Gemmatimonas sp.: one gene and its partners. The protein of the gene in region 2 interacts with the protein of the main gene of each other region in a pairwise test. Links are inferred from orthologs where the notes say so. Each region holds a gene or a part of one and is shown on either strand. Other genes may lie near its edges.

Region 1 (5,166 bases), on a different replicon or contig from region 2:
GATGAGGCGAGCGGTCCACGACGTGGTGAACGGCAACCACGCAATCAGCGGCGTCAGGGCGATGCGGCCCAGCGTGATTGCGTTCGGAAGGTTCACAGGAGTATCGAGAGGCGGGAGGACCGGTGCCCGCCGCGCCCGCGGTTATGCGAGCGTTTTGAGCACCAGCTTGGAAACGGCTTTCAGGGTGTCGAACACGCCGTCGCCCGTGACGGCGACGGCTTCGAAGGTCGGAACGCGCTCCACCCACTCACCGGTCGGCAACTGGCTAACCAGAAGCTCGCCCGGCTTGAAGGGATCCGCCACTGCGCGCATGCGCGTCGGGTCGGTCACTTCCCAGCCTGGATTGAGCATGGCCTGCAGCTCCGCGAGCGGCGCCGCATTCGGCAGATCACGCTTGTTGTACTGAATCACGAACGGCATGCGCGTAAGATCGTAGCCATACGCCGCCATGTTGTCATACAGGTTCTGCATGGACTCGAGGTTGGCCTCGGCGCGCTCCACCTGTGAGTCGGCCACGAACACCACACCATCCACGCCCTTCAAGATGAGCTTGCGGCTGGCATTGTAATAGACCTGACCGGGCACGGTGTACAAATGAAATCGCGTCCGGAAGCCGCGAATCGTGCCCAGATCGACCGGCAGGAAATCAAAAAACAGGGTGCGTTCGGTTTCCGTGGCCAGCGAGATCAGCTTGCCGCGGGTATTCGGCGACACCTTGCCATAGACATACTCGAGATTGGTCGTCTTCCCACCGAGCCCCGGACCGTAAAACACGATCTTGCAGTTGATCTCTCGGGACGCATAGTTGATCATCGACATCGATTACGGCCCCTTACTGAAAAAGCCGATCGATCTCATCCTCGGCGCCGGCCAGGAATCCCGGCGGCGGCGTGGATGCGGACCCGCCGCGGGAGAAGACGCCTTCGAACGTCTTCGTGAGCTCGTCGACGGCCGACTTCATACGCAGCCGGACGAGACCGAGCGTGGTGCGATTGTCGAAGAGCACGACGAGGATGACGCGTCGTGCGATATCGGCGAGATACATCGACTCCTTCTCGCCCTGATGGAACAGGACGTTGAAGTCGCTTTCGCCGATCAGCCGCGCCAACTGGTCGTTGGCACTGAAATCGGCCGCCGTAAGCGTCGCGAAGGCGGTCGCGTCGAAGTTTGGCGGCTCGCCGACCGTGGCGACCAGCTGTCCGCTCCGGTCCACGAGGAGGGCGCAACGCGCCTTTGCGTCGTAGAGGAACCGCTGCAGCGTAATGGTGATGGCCCCGAAGTCGTCCTCGGTGAACGACCAGGTGGCGGCGCCGACAGACATGAACGGTGGGTCGAAGGGATCAGGTTCCGCAGGCCAGCGTCACGTGGCCGGCATGCGGGTCCATTACGAACGTAATAGCCGTTCCGTGCGCCGCAGAACCCCTCGGGCCTTGCGACGCAGCAACGGAAGCGGTTCCCACTGCAGATAGTCACGAAGGAGCCGCGCACTATCAACGCTTGGATGCGCCCGAAGGTAACCGAGCGCCGCCAGACGGCTCGTGGCGTCTGGGTGAAAGAGGGACCGACGGTGCCGATGCTGGTGCGCGCTCCAGCCCATGAGGCCAACGGCAAGTCCGGTCACGAGCCCGGTGGCGAGCATGCCGACCAGGCTCCACCTCGCGTCCTGGCGCCGCATCAGAGCATCTCCCGACGGGCGGACAGGGCCTGAGCGATCGTCACGCCATCGGCATATTCGAGATCGCCGCCGACGGGCAGACCGCGGGCGATACGGGTAATACGCACACCTCGTGGCAGCAGCTGCCGTTGGACGTACAATGCGGTCGCTTCGCCTTCGAGCGATGGATTCGTAGCCAGAATGACCTCCTTGACCCCTTCGGGTTCGATCCGGGCGAGGAGGTCGCCGATGGCCAGATCGTCAGGCCCGACGCCATCCAGGGGCGACAGGCGCCCACCCAGCACGTGATAGAGTCCGCGAAACTCGCCCGCCCGCTCGATCGAGGCGATGTCGGACGCTTCCTCGACCACGCAGACGATGGCCGGGTCGCGCCGCGGATCGGCACAGAGTGCGCACAGCGGCGACTCGGTGAGGTTGTGGCACCGGTCGCAGGCCCGCACCCGCTCGGTGAGCTGCACGAGCGCCTCGGCGAGCCGACGACTCTGCGAGTGTGGCTGCCGCAGCAGGTGATAGGTGAGACGGAGCGCGGTCTTCCGGCCGATACCGGGGAGCCGCGCCAGCTCACTCGTGAGATCGTCGATGACGCTCAACGGGGGGCGATCAAAACGGCAGCTTGAACGGCAGATCGATGCCGCCGGTGACTTTACTGAGCTCCATCTGCATGGCTTCGGCCGCCTTCTTCTGCGCCTCCGCGACGGCGACGACAATGAGATCTTCGAGCATCTCGATGTCATGGCCGTTCACGACCGTCGGATCGAGCTTGATGCGCTTGAGCTGCATCTTGCCGTCCACATCGGCCGCCACCATGCCGCCGCCGGCCAGGGCCGAGAAGGTGCGCTGCGACATCTCGTCCTGCATGGTCTGCATGCGCGACTGCATGTCCTTGAACTGGCCCATCATCTTGAACAAATCCATGACTGTTCCTTAAAAGCGTTAGTCGAGTAATTCGAGGTCGAGGGCGCGCACGGCGGCTTCGAGCAGCGGGTCTTTCGACGAGAGCTGCTCGGTGCGTTGCTGCTGCACGTCGTGGGCGGTCAATCGTATCGTCGTATCGCGAGGTGCGCGGGACTGGGCCTGCGCCTGGGCGCCGGCATGCACGGAGGACACCACTGTTACCCCGGTGACACCGTCAAAGCACGCTTGGAGCGCGGCGAGAATATCCGGGCGGGCGCCGTCGGCGGCGCGGGCGAAGGTATCGTCGGCCGGATCGTAGGTGAGCGCTACGCTGCCGTGAGCCGAGACGGAGGCGGGGACCAACCGCGCGACGGCTTGTGCCAGCATGCCGCGTCCCGCCGTTTTGATGGCGTCACTCACACTCTGCCAGCGCGCCTTGAGCTGCTCAACCGAGGGCGGCGGGCCGACCCGTGGTACCGAGGCGGCGGCCTTCGGCGTTGGGCGCTGCTCGGCCATTTGCACCGCGGCGGCGGCTTCCGCCACCTGCTGCGTGGCCGAGCGCGGCGGCGCCACCAAGGGCGATGCCACAAACGCCGGCGGCGCCTGTGGGATCGCGGGCGCAACGGCCGGCGGCGGCGTGGGCGGGATCGCATGCGCCGAGGCGACGCGCGGCTCATGCGCGACACGACGCGGCGGTGGATCGTCGTGACCACCGGCGCCGAAGCCCTTGATCACCTCTTCGAGTTCCACCGTGCGATCGAGCAAGGCGAAGCGGACGAGCAACGTTTCGAGCAACAGCTGCGGCTGGCCACTGCGCCGATACATCGGCTCGATCTCGAGCAGGGCGTGCAGCATGCGCAACAGGTCGCCGGCGGAGACTTGTCCCTTTCGCTCGTTGAGCGCCACGCGCATGCGCTCCGAAAGCTCGGGCGGCACGCCCCCGAGCGCGATCGTGAGTTGCGCCCGCAACATGCGGCCGATGCCGGCCAGCAACAGCATGAGATCAACCCCGCCGTCCGCCTGTCGCTGCACCGCGCCGAACACATCAACGGCCCGACGCTGGGCAATGATGTCGAGCAGCAACAGGTACTCCTCTTCGGGCACGAGCCCCAACGCCGTGCGCACGCGCTCCGCCGTGACCTCGGCCGTCTCTCCGAGCGACAGCACCTGATCGGTGAGCGACAACGCATCGCGCAGGCCACCATCTGCCGCGCCGGCGATCATGCCCAAGGCATCGGGCTCGAAACGCACCCCCTCTTCGGTGAGCACCGCGGCCAGCCGTTCACGGATCTCGGCCGGGCCGATGCGCTTCAGATCGAAACGCTGCAGTCGCGAGATCACCGTCGGAAGCACCTTCTGCGCTTCGGTCGTGGCGAACACAAACACCACGCGCGGGGGCGGTTCCTCGAGCACCTTGAGCAGCGCGTTCCACGCATCGCGGGACAGCATGTGCGCTTCGTCGATGATGTAGACCTTGTAGCGGTCATCACCGGATGGCGCATACATGGCACGTTCGCGCAGTTCGCGGGCATCGGCCACACCACCATTCGACGCGGCGTCGATTTCCACGACGTCGAGCGACGCGCTGCCACTCCAGATACGCTGACAGCTGGTGCAGCGGCCGCACGGTTCACCGGCGGCGGCCATCGCTTCGCTGAACTCAGTGGCGGCGGCCGTCCCGCTCATCCGTCGGGCATCGGCGAGCTCCTCACAGTTGAGCGCCATGGCCAGCACCCGGGCCAGCGTGGTCTTGCCGGTCCCCCGGGGACCGCACAGCAAATAGCCGTGCGCGACTCGCCCACTGGCGATGGCACCCTTCAGCGTGTTGGCGACATGTGACTGTACCGCCACGGTCGCGAAGTTCCGGGGGCGGTATTTGCGGGCGAGAGCGAGCGACATGCGTCCAATCTACACGGCGGAGGAGCGGGTACCACTTCACCCCGCGGCTGGTTAACTTCCAGTTGCTCCGGGTCCCGGAGGGCGACAGCCCGCCAAATCCGTCAGGACCCCGAAGGTAGCAGCGGCACGTGGAGTCTGGCGTCGCTTCGTCAGGCCCGGAGCACTGCGCACGGGAGGATTCGCTCGAAAGAGCGGACCTCCCGTGCGCTTTTTTGTTATCTACGAAGCGCCGCTACGCCAAGGCCTCCGAGAGCGCCTGCGCGATCTTCGGTCCGTGCTCGGCGATGAGCCCGATCGGCGCATCGAGGTGGGTCACCGCGCGCACCCTCGTGTCGTGCCACTTGTAGATCCGCACGCCGAGCGCGGCCGCCTGCGCGATAACCTGATCGGCGCGGGGGCTGGGCAAGTCGATCATGACGATGTTGGTGTCCGGCATAACGACCTTGGCCCCGCCGGCGCCGTCGACGAGATGCGCGAGATATTTCGCCGATTCATGGTCCTCAGCCAACCGGTCGAGATGGTGCTCGAGCCCGTACAGCGCGCCGGCCGCGAGGATGCCGCTCTGACGCATGCCGCCACCAAAGCGTTTTCGGGCGCGATGGGCACGCGTGATGAGGTCAGCCGGACCGGCAAGGCACGCCCCGACCGGGGCGCCAAGTCCTTTGGAGAACGACACCATGACGGTGTCGGCACAGGCG
Region 2 (10,106 bases):
GCCTTCGGCGGTGCGCAGCGTGATGCGCTCGTTGAAGATGTCGCAGGCGATCACCTTCTCCTCGCCCAGCGACGTCGTGAGGATCTTCCCTTCCTTCGGAAATTTGCGACGACTCAGCACGTAGAACTCGTGCTCGTAGCGCAAACAACACATCAGTCGTCCGCAGGCACCGGAGATCTGCTGCGGGTTGAGCGACAGCTTCTGGTCCTTGGCGACGCCGAGATTGACGGGACGGAGATCGGGAAGCCACGACGCCGAGCAGTACTCGCGCCCGCAGCGGCCCACTCCCGACAGTCGCTTGGCTTCATCGCGCACGCCGATCTGCTTCAGCTCGATGCGCGTGCGAAACAGCGCGGCGAGATCGCGCACGAGGCCGCGAAAGTCGACGCGACGCTCGGCCGTGAAGAAGATGGTGAGCTTGCGCCGGTCCCACTGCCATTCGGCGTCGGTCAGCTTCATCACGAGATGGTTCGCCTTCACGCGCTCCATCGACTTGCGACGCGCGTCTTCATTCTCCGCGGTCAACTCGCGGTCGAGCTGTTCATCAGCTTTCGTGGCGAGCCGAAGCGCCGCCCGCGGCGGCGGATTGGTGCCGCAACCGTGTGCGCAGCCGTTGCAACGGACCTCGGCCAGCTCACCGGTGGAGTGCACACGACCAAAATCCTCACCACGGTCAGCCTCGACGATCACCCCCGCCTTGAGTGGGGGTGCCGTCTCGCCTGTCCAGCTGAAGAATTCCTTCCGGTTGCCGCGGAACGCGACTTCGATCAGATGCGCCACGGCGTGAAAGCTACTCGGTGAACTGTCCCATGCGCAGGAACTTCTCACGTCGGCGACGCACGAGCTTGTCCGGCTTCAGGCGGCGCAGCTCTTCGAGGTTCCGCACCAGGCTGTCTCGAAGGTTGTTGGCGGTCGTGGCGTGGTCCGAGTGAGCGCCGCCGACCGGCTCGGGTACGATCTCGTCGATCACCCGTAGCTCGATCAGATCGGGGGCCGTCACGCGAAGGGCGGTAGCCGCCTTCTCGCGCATCTCCGGGCTTTTGCCGTCTTTCCAGAGAATGGCCGCGCAACCTTCCACGGAGATCGTGGAGTACACGGAATTCTCGAGCATCAGCACACGATCGGCGACGCCGAGCGCCAGCGCACCGCCGGAGCCGCCTTCGCCGATCACGGTGGCGATGATCGGCACCTGCAGATTGCTCATCTCGAGCAGGTTGCGGGCGATCGCTTCGCTCTGTCCGCGCTCCTCGGCACCCAACCCCGGCCACGCCCCCGGCGTGTCGATGAAGGTGAGCACCGGCACCTGGAACTTCTCGGCCAGCTTCATGAGCCGCAGCGCCTTCCGGTACCCCTCGGGATGGGGCATGCCGAAGTTGCGGCGCAGATTCTCCTTGGTATCGCGGCCGCGCTCGTGTCCGATCAGCATCACGGTCTCACCCTCGAGACGGGCCCAGCCCGCGAGGATCGCCGCGTCTTCGCGGAACAGCCGATCGCCGTGCAACTCGAGGAAATCGGTGAAGGCGAGCCGGATGTAGTCCGACGTGAAGGGACGGCGCGAAATGCGAGCCACCTGCACGCGCTGCAACGGCGTCAGCTTCTGATAAATCTCGACACGCAGCTCGCTGAGCTTCTTCTGCAGCGGCTCCAACTCTTGCGTGACGTTGAGCGAACTCTCGGACGCGAGTCGCTTCAGCTCCTCGATCTGCTTTTCGAGCTCCGCCAGAGGACGCTCGAACTCGAGAACCGGGGCAGCAGCCATGACAATCCTGGAAAAGGGACGCCGCGCTCGTTAGCTGCCGGCGCGCACGAGGCGCACACGATCAGCGCCGAGCAGCGCGCGAAGATCGGATAAGATGGCGGGCGACGCGGCCACGGTAAGGGATTTCGACCGAAAGCGAATGGTGCGCCCGGTTCCATCGTCCCACCGCAGTTCGAGCGGAGCCGAGCCTTCGTGTGCCTCGACACTCGCCCGCACGTCGTCCATCACGCCGGGAGCCAGATCCAGCTCCCGACTCAGGTCGATTGCAACCGCCAGCTCACCGTTGGCCCGCACTTCCGCGAAGCGTGTGACCGTGTCGACGATGAACGTGGCATTCTCGACGCCCTGATCCTTCCGCGAATAACCGCCCTTGAGCAGGAGCGGTACATCGGGCCGGACACGTTCGGCGATGACCGCCCACGCCTCCGGGAAGACCAGCACTTCGGAAGATCCGGAAAAATCCTCAACTGTCAACCGGGCGAACTCAGCGCCCGACCGTTTGGAAATCTGCTTCTTGATTGCCGTGATGACTACACCAATCGTGACCGCATCTCCCGTCCAGTTGCCGAGCTGTGCCACGGTGCTGCTGGCGAAGAGTTCGCACTCTGTTCGGTAGGGCTCCAGCGGATGGCCGGAAATGTAGAAGCCCAGCAGCTCCTTCTCTCGGGTGAGCCGCTCGCTTTCACTCCACACCGGGACTGATGGGAGCGGCGGAGGCGATCCCGCGCTATTCGAGCCCGGCGCGTCGTCCGCATCGCCGAGCAGGTCGCCGAACAGCGACACCTGACCTTTGGCCGCCTCTTCCTGACGAAGCGACGCCTCGTTGATGGCGTGATCGAGCGCCGCCAGCAGCTGCGCCCGGTGGCCGCCCAACCCGTCGCACGCGCCCGCCGCAATCAGCGCTTCGAACACCCGCTTGTTACACACGCGCAGATCGACCCGCGAGCAGAGATCGTATAGTGACGTGAACGGCCCTTCATTCCGTGCCGCGATCAGCGAGTCGATCGCCCCGCGGCCCACGTTCCGGATGGCGCCCAGCCCGAAACGCACCCGCTTGTCGCCCACGACCGTGAAGCGCCACCCCGACTCGTTGACGTCGGGCGCGAGCACTTCGATCTGCATTTCGCGCGCTTCGGCGATGTACTTGATGACTTCTTCGGTCTTCCCGATGTTCGACGACAACAACGCGGCCATGAACTCGGCCGGGTGATGCGCTTTCAGGAAGGCCGTGTGGTACGCGACGACGGAGTAGGCGACGCTGTGGCTATTGTGAACGATGACATCGTTCGCCACGAAATTGTGCGTCTCGGCAATTTCGAGGTCGTACGTGCGCTGCTCGCCCGCAGGTTCGATTGCTATCACCCGATCCCACAGCACGTCGTTCGACCCGAGTCGATCCAGCTCGGCGTCGCCGAAGTACGCCGCGAGGCGATTCACCACGCCGCGCGTGAAGCCGATATTGTTGGGGTTGGTCCCGGTCGGATACAGGTCGCGTGATGACACATCTGCACCACGCTCCACGTCGGACCACCGGTCGCCACGCCGATCCTTGGCGGCTCGCGCCAGAGCGCGTACGGCGCTAACGGGTACCAGATCCTTGGAGGAAGCGGGTACAGCCGTCAACGGCATGGCGGCTATCGCGGCACGCTTTGCTGGCGCAACGAGATGACAAGCCACGCGTTCGGCGAAGGGGCGCAGATTCTCAACGCCCGTCACGAACACCTGATAGCCGATGCGCTCACCGCCACGGTAGGGGAAGATGACGGAGCGAACGCGACCAAGGATCCCCAGGCGGAGGAGCAGATGCTGCACCTGCTGAGCCAGTCGCTTCGACGAGGTCGCGTAGTACGCCGTCGCGTCGCGTGGGTTGACGTGTCCGTCTCCATCCCACATGCGCCCCAGCAGCAGCCCTAGCTGTTCGTCGCACAGGGTGAAAGCGCTCGCCGGTACTTCCTTGTGCGTCGCCGTCTTACCCAGCAGCTCAAGGCCGCGGGCCCATTCGAAAATCCCGTTTGGTAACTTCCGGTCGATTCGACCGGTGTAGACGGATGCGGTTCCTTTATGCGTGGTGCGCGTGCAGCGGACATTGGAAAAGCCCTCTGCGGCCGAGATAAAATCCGTGACCGCTGCTTCGTCCTGATTGTAGTAGTACACGCCACTGGGATGCCCCAGATTCCCTTCAGCGAGGAGGTGACCCAGCGCAATCACCTCATGACGCTCCCACGATGTCCGTGGTCCCGAAGGCAATGCACGTGGCACGGCGATGTGCTCACCCACCACAATCGACTCGAGATTGCGCCACCCGTCGATCTGCAGCAGCGGATGATTGCCGGTGGCGACGATCTCACGGCCCGACTCCGTGCGCAGTCGGAACACCGCCTTAATGCCGTTGTCCATGACATCGATCACGCGTCCGTGATCGAGGCGAAGCGTGTTGACATCGCACGTCGCGACGCTTCCCAGCACGTCTCGTTTTTCGTAAAGATCAGCGATACGCACCACACGTCCGGTTGACGCGTCGTAGATTTCCGTGTCACCGACCAGACACTTGTTAAATCCATAACGCCCGAACGTCTCGATCTGGCCCGAGAGCTCATCGATGATCTTCGGATCGTAGCCCTTCGCGACGGCCTTGGTCACGAACTTCCCGAGCTCCTTCTTGATCAGCTCGGAATCTTTCTTGCCCACGGCCTTTCGCAGCACGTCCGCTTCGGCCAGCGAGATGCCCGCCAACACCTGCGCCAAGCGCATCACCTGTTCCTGATAGGTGATGACGCCGTACGTGTTCGAGAGAATCGGCTCCAGCTCGGGCAGCGCGTACACCGTGGGCTCTTCGCCACGCTTCCGCCGGATGTACACGTTGTGCATGCCGGCGTCGAGCGGACCCGGGCGCAGCAGCGCGTTCGACGCGACCAAGTCGTCGAATCGGTCGCAACGCATGCGCTTGAGCACGTCGGTGGCGAGCGGCGATTCGAACTGAAACACGCCGCCGGTGCGGCCGGCGCGCAGCAACTGATACGTTTTCTCGTCGGTGAAGCCGCGCTCTTCGAGCACCACCGACACGCCACTGCGCTGCTTGATGCTGGCCAGCGTGTCGCTGATCACCGTCAGCGTGGTGAGCCCCAAGAAGTCCATCTTGAGCATGCCCGCCTTTTCCAGCGCGTTCATGTCGTACTGCGTCACGATCACCCGCTCGTCGTCGCCGGCGCCGGAGCCTTTTGACGCCTGCGTGCAGACCGGGACGAACTCGTCCAGCGGGCCCGGCGCGATCACCACACCGGCCGCATGCACGCCGGTGTGACGCGAGAGGCCTTCCAGCGAAATCGCGAAATCCAGCAATTGCTTGTAGCGAGGCTCGTTCTGGTAGAACGCCTTCACCTCCGGCACTTGCTCGATCGCTTCCTTCACCGTCAGCGAAAAGTTCGGCGCGTTCGGAATCAGCTTCGCCAGCGCGTCGGTTTCGCCGGGGGTGAAGCCGAGCGTCCGCCCGACGTCCTTCACCGCCGCCCGCGACTTCATCGTTCCGAACGTGACGATCTGTCCGACCGAATCCTTACCGTACTTCTGCCGCACATACTCGATGACTTCGCCGCGTCGCTCGAAACAGAAGTCGACGTCGACGTCGGGCATCGAGACGCGTTCGGGATTCAGAAAGCGTTCGAAGAGCAGGTCGAACTCAAGCGGGCAGACGTCGGTGATGCGCGTCGCATACGCCACGAGCGAGCCGGCCGCCGAGCCACGACCGGGCCCCACCGGAATGCCGCGGTCGCGCGCCGCCTTGATGAAGTCGGCGGTGATCAGGAAGTAGCCGGCATAGCCGGTCTTGGTGATGACCCCGAGCTCGTAGTCCAGGCGCTCCTGCACGTGCACCGGCAGCGGATCGCCGTAGCGTTCCTTCGCGCCATCGGTGGAGAGTCGCACGAGGTACTCGTTCTCGGTCTCGACGCCGGGCGGCAGCGGGAACGACGGCACGTAGTACTGCTTCGCAAACTGCACGTCCACCGAATCGGCGATCGCCAGCGTGTTCGTGAGCACATCTTCGCGGCCCGGGAAGAACGGGCGGATCTCGTTGGGCGGTTTGAAGTACAACCCGTCGTCGTACTTCATGCGATCGCGGTCGTTGCGATCCTTGCCGAGGCCGATGCACAGCAGCACGTCGTGCGCGTCGTGATCTTCGTGCTTCAGGAAGTGCGCGTCGTTCGTGGCAATGACGGGCAGCCCCAGCTCGTCGCCCAGCGACAGGATCTTGGCGTTGAGCTTCGCCTGGCCCTCGCTGGTGTGCGCCTGGACTTCGAGGTAGTAGCGGTCCTTGAACAGCTCGGCATACCACGCGGCGGCTTCACGCGCCGCGTCCATGCGGTCTTCCATGAGGTGACCGGCCACTTCACCGGCCAGGCACGCCGACGAGACGATCAGTCCCTCGGAGTACTTGGCCAGCAATTCGCGGTCGATTCGCGGCTTCGTGTAGAAGCCTTCGGTGTACCCCAACGACGACAACTTGACCAGATTCTTGTAGCCCACGAGATCGCGGGCCAGCAGCACCAGGTGATAGTACGGCTTCTGACCCGGCCCGGGACGTCCGCGCGTGCGGCGGTCACCCGGCGCCACGTAGGCTTCCATCCCCATGATGGGCTTCACGCCCGCCTTGCGCGCTTTCTCCTGGAAATCCCAGGCAGCATGCATGTTACCGTGATCGGTGATCGCCAGCGCCGGCATTTCGTAATGCTGTGCGCGTTTGATCAGATCATCGATACGATTCGCGCCGTCGAGGAGCGAATACTCGGAGTGGCAGTGCAGATGAACGAACGACATGGACCGAGAATGATAGCCGGGCAGGGCGACCAGCAACACGGGATTGACAACCGCGGTCGGATGCCGCAGCGAAGGATGCCGCATGGGCGGATCTCGTGGCGATCGTTGCGCCGCATCTCCGGCGCGACCGCCGTGTTGCTGGCCGTCGTCCTCGGCATTACCCCGACCGGGTGCTACATCTCCCGCGCCGCCTACGAGGAGGCGCGGATCCTGTCGCGGCGTCAGCCCATCGCGCGCCTGGTGGCGGACTCCGCCACCGATCCCGTGTTGCGCGCGAAGCTCAGTCTCGTGCAGGAGGCGCGTCGCTTCGCGATCGACTCACTCGATCTCAAGGCCCGCAAGAGCTTCACCGCCTTCTCGCGGCTTGACCGCGATACGCTGGTGCTCGTCGTCAGCGCCGCCTATCGCGACCGGCTGGAGCGGAAAACCTGGTGGTTTCCCGTGGTGGGGCGCTTTCCGTACAAAGGCTTCTTCGATTTCCCGGGGGCGCTACGTACCGCGGAATCACTGCGAGATCAGGGCTTCGACGTGAGCGTCGGGCCCTCAGCGGCCTTCAGCACGCTTGGCTGGTTCAATGATCCACTCGTGAGCACCACCGTCAAAGCGGATTCGGTGACGCTCGTCAACACGATCATTCATGAGCTGCTGCACAACACTTTCTTCGCCAAGGGGCAGGTGTCCTTCAACGAGTCCTTCGCCACCTTCGTGGGTGGCCGCGGCGTCGAACACTTCTTCCGGGCGCGCGGCGATTCGGCGTCGCTGCGTCGCGCGGAAGACGAGTGGCACGACGATCTGTTGCTGGGCGCGTTCTGGGAACGCACGTCGAACGAGATCGAGCAGGTCTTCGCCGCGCTGCCCGACTCGGCGAGCACGGCGCGCATCACGGCGCGTGACCGCGTCTATGCGCGCGCGCGGATCCGACTCGTGGACAGCATCGGCCCACTGCTTCGCACCTATCCCGACGGATGGTCGCAGAAGGTGAAACTGAACAACGCGGTGCTGCTCTCGCGCCGCGTGTACGCCGAGCGCCTCGATCGCTTCGATTCGGTGTACGTGGCCGAGGGGCGTGACTTGAAACGGGCCATTCAGCGCATCATTGCGACCCACAAGGATTCTGTGAGTCGCAAGGATCGCTGAGCATTCGTGGCGCTACTTGCTCTCGGGTAGCAGCACGAACCGCGCACGGTTCGCTTCCGTGAGGTACTTCTTGGCCGCCGCGGCCAGCTTCTCAGCGGTGAGGCCGGCGATCATCGGATCTTCGTTGCCGATGGTGCCGAGATCATCCCCGTTCTCGAGTCGCGCGCGGATGGTGCTGAGCCAGTACCCGTTCTGTTTGCGCGCCACTTCGAGCTCACGGCGCTGCTGCTCGCGCACCCGTTCCACTTCCGCTGCACTCGGCGGCACGCGACGCAGGGAATCGAGCTCCTGCCTCACGGCGGCGAACATCGACTCCGCCTTGTCCGGCGCCGAGCCGTAGCCGATCACCAACTGCCACTCTTGTCGCGGATGGCGTGAGTACTGCGCGCTTACCGATACCGAGTACGTGCCGCCCAGTGATTCGCGCAAACGTTCCAGCAGGCGCATTTCGAGCACTTCACCAACCGACGACAGCAAGTACGAGTCCTCGCGGCTCCACGGGGCGGCGCCGGCCATCAAGATGGCCGTCTGGCTCTGCGGCGCGATGCCTTTGCGTACCGTCTTGTCGATCTGGCCGGTGAACAGCTTGGGGCCGACATCCTTGAACGTCTCCTTGCGACCGGCCGCCGGCAGCGGGGCGAGCCACTGTTCCACCAACGGCTTCAACACGGCCAGATCCACGTTGCCAACGAACAGGAACGTGAAATCCCCCAGATCAGCGAAGCGATCACGGTATATCGCCAGCATTTCGTCGAGCGTGAGCTCCTTGAGCATCTCGGCCGACAGCGGACGTACCCGCGGATGACCACCGGCCAGCGTCATCTGCACGGTGTCGCTGAATACGGCGGCCGGATTCGCATCCTTGTTCTTGAGCACCTGGTCGAACTGCTGCAGGAGCGCCTTGAAGGCCGACGTGTCCGCGCGCGGCGACGTGAGTCGCAGCCACGTGAGCTGCATCATCGTTTCCAAGTCCTTCGGCGACGCGCGGCCGCTGACCCCTTCGCTGAGGTCGGAGATCACGGCCGACGCCGACGCGACCTTGCCGGTCAGCTTCTTGTTCAGATCCACGAGCGAGTACTCACCAGCGCCACCACGCTCGATGACAGTCGTGGTCAGCGACGTCTTGAACACGTCCTTGTCGGACACCAGGCTGGCGCCACCCGGACTCCAACCGGTCATCACGATCTGATCGGCCGTGAAGTCGGTGGGCTTGACGAACACCTTGATCCCGTTCGACAGCGTCCATTCGGTGAGGTTGAGCGACTCCGTCTTCTTCTCGCTCACCACCCGTCCGGCCGCCGGCGCCTTCGCCACCAGCGCTCCGGCCATGACCGTTTCCACCCACGGCGTGATCGTGACCGCATTGACCTTGCCGAACACCGCGCGGATGTCGGCATCGGTCGGCACTTTGAGTCCGTCCTTTTCCGGTAGGCTCACGGTCACGACACGATTCGCCTCGCCGACGCGACTCGCGCCGAGGGCATTCACTTCGGCCAGCGTGACCGTGGGCAGCAAGCGCTGCATCGCGGCGTATTCGAACGAGATGCCGGGAATCGCTTCGCCCTGCAGGAAGTTTTGCACGTACTCATCGACAAATGCGGCCGACGGCGTCTTGTCGCGCTCCTGATACGCGCGCTCATAGCCGCGAAGCGTGTTGGTCTTGGCCCGCTCGAGTTCCGTGGCGAGGAAGCCGTGACGACGCACGCGTTCCGCCTCCGTCAGCAGCGCCTGCAACGATTCCAGCAGCTGTCCTTCTTTCGCCCGCGCGTCGAGCGAGTAGTACTCGCTGCTGCGCACGAAGCTACCGCCGCCGGCGCCGGCACCGACGAAGGGAGTCTCGGGCTTGAGCGCCAGTTCGCCGAACCGCTGGTTCAGCATCTGGTCGTACAGGCGCTCCAGCAGATCCCGCCGGAGATCTCCCACCGTGCGTGTCGTGCGGCCCTTGCTCTTCCACAGCACGCCAACCGACGAGCCACTGAGCTCCTTGTCGGTCGCGATCGAGATGAGCGTGGAGTCGTGCGTGGGCACGGCCGCGATCAGGCGGGGGCGAGCCCCCTTGCGGGGCGCGATGCCGCCAAAGGTGGAACGGATCAGTGACTCGAGCTGCTTCGGATCGGCATCTCCGACCGCCACCACGGCCATGAGGTCGGGGCGATACCAGTCGCGCCAGAAGCGCTTGAGCGGCGCCGGGTTCGCCTTCTCGAGAATCTCGGGCTTGCCGATGGGGAGCCGCTCCGCGTAGCGCGAGCCGCGGAAGATCACGGGGAACTGCTTGTCGCGAAGCCGTTCCCCGGCACCGAGACCATTGCGCCACTCCGACAACACGACGCCGCGTTCGGCCACCACTTCCGTGGAGTCGAACAGGATACCGGTGGCCACATCACCCAAGAAACGGAAG
Region 3 (5,183 bases), on a different replicon or contig from region 2:
CGCCACAGCGATCTCCGCCAGCCGCTCGCCCGTGCGCCAGCGACGCCACACCTCTGCCCGCTCGCTCGGCGATAGATGGCCGCGTCCCTTTCGATTCCCCACGGTCCCCTCCCGGTAAGTGCAACTACCGACGATTCGTTGCACTCACCGATTGAGACCACCCGCCTTTATGCCGTGCGTTCGCGGCAGCTCGGCTACAGCGATACCGGCTTCCACCTGACGTGGAATTTCGTCGATCTGCGCGTCCGTGAACTTCGCCTTCTGCATTGTACACTCTAGAGCCCGGTCACGACGACACGCACGGCGGAGTTTGCGGCGTTGGCGGCGGCCACGCCGACGCAGTCACGCGCGGGTGCGCGGACGGGAGTGCCGACTCCCCCGCCGGCACCAGCGCGGGGCGCGAAATCCATTGCGGCGTGACCTCGACCGGCACGAACCCGATGAGTTGTTGCTGATAGGGTAGAATAAGTCGCTGGCGCATGTGCTCGAGCATCGCCTCGCCCGTGTGTGTCCTGCGAAACTCGGCCGCCCCACATTGCAAGGAATGCATCACATGCCGCGAGAAACTCTGCGGTGACGAGTATTCGAGCAGGAACGCGACCTGCGTGAGGCTGTAGCCCGGATTCTCCAGCAGTCGCGCCGCGCGCACCAACCGCGCCGTCGCGAGATATTTCTTGGGCGCTGGAATGCCGGCGCGAAAGAACCGGCTCATGAAGGTGGTGGGCACCACACCTAACCGCCGCGCCAACTGACGTACCGTGGTGAGTGAACGCGGCGCAAGAAAGAGCTCATCGAAGAAGCGCAGACAATCGTCGTTGGCGCCGGTGAGATCGGCGCGAATACGACGGATGGCCACCGCCTCGATGGTGGTCGACACTTCGCGATTCACGAACTGTCGCAGATCACGCCATCCGGCCGGATCACGCGCGTCCACCAGCGTCTGCACTCCCTGTTGCCCCAACGCGAGCAACGATTGGGTGGTGCGCGCTTCATTGCCGGTGAGCAAGGCCACCGCCGGCACGCGCGGAAACTCCCGAACCATGCGCGCCACCTGCGCGCCGTGATGCTGCTGATAGCGCGACACGGACACGATAATGGCCGACACCGGCTGCGTACGTAGATCGCGCAGCATGTCGTCGAAGCTTTCGCGATGCACGGTCGTGTAACTCCCCTGCCCCAACGCATCAACGCGCTGCCGCTCGGCTGGTGTGAGAAACGTCACGATAGATCGCGAGGGCGCGTCGTCCGCACCTGGCGCAGTCGTAGACTTCACCGGCGCCATCGGGTAGACCGTGGTACGAGCCTGCGATGTCGACGACGCTGCCAGCGACGATCTCAACGGGGATGCCATACGCGCCTCACTTACCGGAGGGTCCGTGTGGGGGGCCGGGGGCTGCGAGCGCAGCGGGCCGATCACGACGATAGGCTACCGTGGTGTCGTCATCGTGCCGTCACTGTGTGGCGATAGGATGTATTCCTTGGCAATGGAACCGCATTACGCTTCGGGCGTATCGGTGGTCCAGCTATATTTCTCTATCTCATGGATTGGTCGCCGGCCGGATGGTCGCGATGTTTGGGCGCAAGCTCAAGCACCGAGGAAAGTCCGGGCTCCACAGGGTAGACTGCCAGGTAACGCCTGGGCGCATGCGGCGTGAGCTTCGTGCGACGGACAGTGCAACAGAAAGCAAACCGCCGTCGTATCGGGTAACCGATGTGGCGGTAAGGGTGAAAGGGTGGGGTAAGAGCCCACCGCGCCTTCGGTAACGAAGGTGGCTCGGTAAACCCCAGTCGGAGCAAGGCCAAATAAGCGGCGAGAGATGACCCGTCTCGCAAGGACGTCGCAAGACGTCGAGTCGCGGGTAGGCTGCTGGAGCGTGTGGGTGACTGCACGCCGAGAGGAATGACCGTCCGGTGTTGGTGTACGCTCGCGTATGTCAGCACTGACAGAACCCGGCTTATAGGCCGGCGACTTTCCATGAGATCTCGGGACCCCTCACGGAGTTTCCAGTGGAGTGGCACGTGGTATCGAACAGATGACTTCCCTTGCCGCTTTGGCCGCTCGTACCGCGACATGGTGCGTGGCTGGCCCTTTGATGCTGCTGGCCTGCGCACCGGCATCGCCCACGCCGTCGCCCGCACCGAGCCCGGTGGTGGCTGCGCCCACAGCGGTGGCGCCCGTCGCCAGCAACCGCGTGCTCCTACCGCGCACGCAACCGCGCACGAACTGGACGGTCTCGGCCGTTACCCGCTTGAAGGTCAGCGGCGCCGCGATGCCGGCTGGCGTGTCGGACGAACAGCGCATCGACACCCGGGCGTTGGTGTCCATGTCCTTCGATCGCACCGCGAACGGTGCGCTGCGCGGATCGGGCCAAGTGGATTCGTTCACCGTGCGCAGCAGCATCGCCGAGAGCGCCAAGCAACTGGCCGCCGCGGCCGCGGCCCCGGTGCGACCATCGCTGCTGCAAATCGATGCCCTCATCGACAGCACCAATCTGCGCATCGTGACGCGTCCGCCATTGGCCAACGAATGCGACCGCCCCGAAGTGAGTGCGATGCAGCTGGCGCGTGAACTACTGGTGCGCATTCCCGACGGCGTGGCGGAAGGCGATCAGTGGCGCGACAGCACCGTCACGTTGGTGTGTCGCAACGGCGTGCCACTCACGGTCTACACGACCACGCGCTCCACGCTGGCCAAACTGTCGCGCGAGACATTGGTGCTGAATCGTGAGATCAGTACGACACTGGAAGGCAAAGGCGGAACCGCCTTTCGCGCCTTCGAACTCGTTGGCACCGGCACCGGTTCACAGCGCGTGGAGATCGCCGCGGCTACCGGCATTTTGGAAACGCTGCAGGGCACGAGCACGCTCACCATGCAGGTCGTGGAACGCATTCCGCCCGGAGCACCACGATCACAGCAAGTGCTGCAACGCGTGGAGATCCGGGCGGAACGACAACGCTGAACGGTGACCGCGTGGCGCTGATCAGTCCATCAAGCGCAGCGGCATCACCAGGCAGAGATACTTGGCCGGATCATCCCAGCCTTCGGGCTCGATCGTGGCCGCACGCTCCGGCGCCTTGAACGTGAGCCGCACCTGCTCGGTGGGCATGTAGCGCAGGATCTCCAGCAGATACGTGGCGTTGAAGCCGATATCGAGCTGGTCGCCGTTGTAGTTCACCGGCAGTTCATCAGAGGCTTCGCCCAGGTCCGGCGTGGTCACGCTGAACTTCAGCATACCGGTGTTGAACGACATCTTGATGCGGTGCGTCTGGTCGGACGCGATCACGCTCATGCGCTTGAGCGCACTGGTGAGCGCCGCCTTGTCGCACAGACAGAAGCGATCGTTGTCCTTCGGAATGACCTGTTCGTAATTCGGATACGGGCCTTCGACCAGGCGCGTGAACACCTGTGTGAACGGCGAACGGAAACCGAGATGGTTTTCACCACGTGCAATTTCGAGTTCTTCCTCAGCTGGGAAGAGACGCTTGATCTGCTCGAGCGCCTTGGGCGGCACGATCAAATCACCCGGCGGCGCACTGCTCGATTCCACCGGCAGTTCCATCTTCGACAAACGGTGACCATTGGTGGCCACCATGCGCATGCGATCTTCGCGCAACTCCCAGAGCACGCCATTGAGAATGGGTCGTGACTCTTCGGTGCTCACCGCGAACGCGACATGCGAAATGAGCTTCTGCAGTTCACCCGACTTCACGCGCCACGAATCATTGAAGCGCACGGTGGGGAACGTCGGAAACTCATCGCGCGGCAGGCCAAGCAGCTTGAACTTGGATCGTCCGCATTCGATGGTGACACGCTGTTCGCCGCTGGCCGAAACTTTCACGGGAGACGGCGGCAGCTCGCGCGCGATCTCACTCAGCTTCTTGGCGGGAATCGTGATCGCCCCCGGCGTTTCGACATCGGCACTGACTTCCGTGCTGACGGCGATGTCGAGGTCGGTCGCGGAGAAACGAATCCCGCGCTCGGTGGTTTCGACGAGCAGGTTCGACAGGACCGGCAAAGTGGTCTTGGCCGGTACGGCGGCGGTTACCGCCGCGAGTCCTTCTTGGAGTTTCTCGCGCGAGATCGTGAAGCGCATGCCCGTTGTGTGGAAGGACTGCTGTTAAAAAGAGTCTTAGAGATAAAACTGGTAGTAGCAGCAGGGCGTGTGGGCTTGTCTACAAACGCCGCAAGCTACATGTGCCAAAGCACTTCCGCCATGCCGCATCATGTGCATTCCATGTCGAGTAGTGCTTTTTCTCCGCATTGCTGCACATCGGGGCCCACGACTGGGGGGAAAGATGCGCGGCGATGTGGACGACTGGGGACTCAGGTCCCGAGTTGTCCAGTGGATCGGAGAGTTTCCAACATGCCCCGGACTTTCAACACCCGGTCGGCAAAACCGGGCTCTCCCCCCATATCCTCGGCCACCCGATCGAGCGAATGGATCACGGTGGAGTGATCGCGTCCGCCGAAGGCGTTGCCGATTTCGACCAGCTGGAGCGCCAGCAGCTCCCGACAGAGGTACATCGCGACCTGGCGCGGGGTCGTGAGCTGCTTGGTACGGGTTTTCGAGCGAAGCCCGTCGGGGGTAACGCCCCACTCGCGCGAGACCACCTGCTGAATGGTGGCCACCGTGATCGTCGTGGGCGGGATATCGGGAAAATCCGATGTCGTGGCGCTTTTGAGTTTGTCGCGGAGTGCTTCGCGGGCGAGCTCGATGGAGATCTCGCGGTGCTTGAGCGAGGCATAGGCCAGGAGCTTGATGATCGACCCTTCCAGCTCACGCACCGACGACTTCACATGCTGGGCGATGAACTCAATGACCTCGTCGGGGATGGTGAGCTCGAGGTGATCGAGGCTCGCCTTCTTTCGCAGAATCGCGATCCGGTGCTCGAGATCGGGGGAATCGACATTGGCCACCATGCCCCACTCGAAGCGGGAGACGAGGCGGGACTCGAGTCCCGGGATCTCCTTGGGGGGCCGGTCGGAGGTGAGGACGATCTGACGACCGGCCTCATAGATGGCGTTGAAGGTGTGGAAGAATTCCTCCTGCGTGGATTCCTTCCCTTTCAGAAACTGGACGTCGTCGACCAGCAGCAGATCAATTTCCCGGAAGCGGCGACGGAAATCGCCCATCTGTCCGGTCTGGATCGCGTTGACGAACTCATTCGTGAACTGCTCGGTC

The links. Proteins that work in one complex are often made in the same cells at the same time.
Region 1: the proteins of dnaE (region 2) and dnaX interact in binary tests that used the Escherichia coli proteins (3 or more experiments, as listed by UniProt). The link is inferred for Gemmatimonas sp. from one-to-one orthologs.
Region 3: the proteins of dnaE (region 2) and dnaN interact in binary tests that used the Escherichia coli proteins (3 or more experiments, as listed by UniProt). The link is inferred for Gemmatimonas sp. from one-to-one orthologs.

Annotation. Positions count from the first base shown.
Region 1 is NZ_JANPLK010000001.1:34,707-39,872, reverse strand. What follows is about bases 2,039-4,936. They hold dnaX (DNA polymerase III subunit gamma/tau), read right to left. Parts: upstream 4,469-4,936; coding sequence 2,609-4,468; downstream 2,039-2,608. Other genes in these bases: RMP10_RS00160 (threonine aldolase family protein), read right to left, coding at 4,701-4,936; RMP10_RS00175 (YbaB/EbfC family nucleoid-associated protein), read right to left, coding at 2,276-2,590; recR (recombination mediator RecR), read right to left, coding at 2,039-2,265. Also shown: RMP10_RS00195 (CDP-alcohol phosphatidyltransferase family protein), read right to left, coding at 1-96; RMP10_RS00190 (ADP-ribosylation factor-like protein), read right to left, coding at 142-819; RMP10_RS00185 (roadblock/LC7 domain-containing protein), read right to left, coding at 833-1,321; more of recR, read right to left, coding at 1,675-2,038; more of RMP10_RS00160, read right to left, coding at 4,937-5,166. UniProt on the Escherichia coli protein: Part of the beta sliding clamp loading complex, which hydrolyzes ATP to load the beta clamp onto primed DNA to form the DNA replication pre-initiation complex.
Region 2 is NZ_JANPLK010000027.1:110,141-120,246, reverse strand. The notes cover bases 1,590-7,010. They hold dnaE (DNA polymerase III subunit alpha), read right to left. Parts: upstream 6,656-7,010; coding sequence 1,790-6,655; downstream 1,590-1,789. Other genes in these bases: RMP10_RS07975 (aminopeptidase), read left to right, coding at 6,677-7,010; RMP10_RS07985 (acetyl-CoA carboxylase carboxyltransferase subunit alpha), read right to left, coding at 1,590-1,759. In the rest of the region: regulatory iron-sulfur-containing complex subunit RicT, read right to left, coding at 1-780; more of RMP10_RS07985, read right to left, coding at 791-1,589; more of RMP10_RS07975, read left to right, coding at 7,011-7,708; RMP10_RS07970 (insulinase family protein), read right to left, coding at 7,721-10,106. UniProt on the Escherichia coli protein: DNA polymerase III is a complex, multichain enzyme responsible for most of the replicative synthesis in bacteria. This DNA polymerase also exhibits 3' to 5' exonuclease activity. The alpha chain is the DNA polymerase catalytic subunit.
Region 3 is NZ_JANPLK010000002.1:200,723-205,905, reverse strand. What follows is about bases 2,039-4,953. They hold dnaN (DNA polymerase III subunit beta), read right to left. Parts: upstream 4,095-4,953; coding sequence 2,982-4,094; downstream 2,039-2,981. Other genes in these bases: dnaA (chromosomal replication initiator protein DnaA), read right to left, coding at 4,325-4,953; RMP10_RS01590 (hypothetical protein), read left to right, coding at 2,079-2,960. In the rest of the region: RMP10_RS01610 (IS30 family transposase), read right to left, coding at 1-102; RMP10_RS01605 (transposase), read right to left, coding at 145-267; RMP10_RS01600 (helix-turn-helix domain-containing protein), read right to left, coding at 287-1,222; more of dnaA, read right to left, coding at 4,954-5,183. UniProt on the Escherichia coli protein: Confers DNA tethering and processivity to DNA polymerases and other proteins. Acts as a clamp, forming a ring around DNA (a reaction catalyzed by the clamp-loading complex) which diffuses in an ATP-independent manner freely and bidirectionally along dsDNA.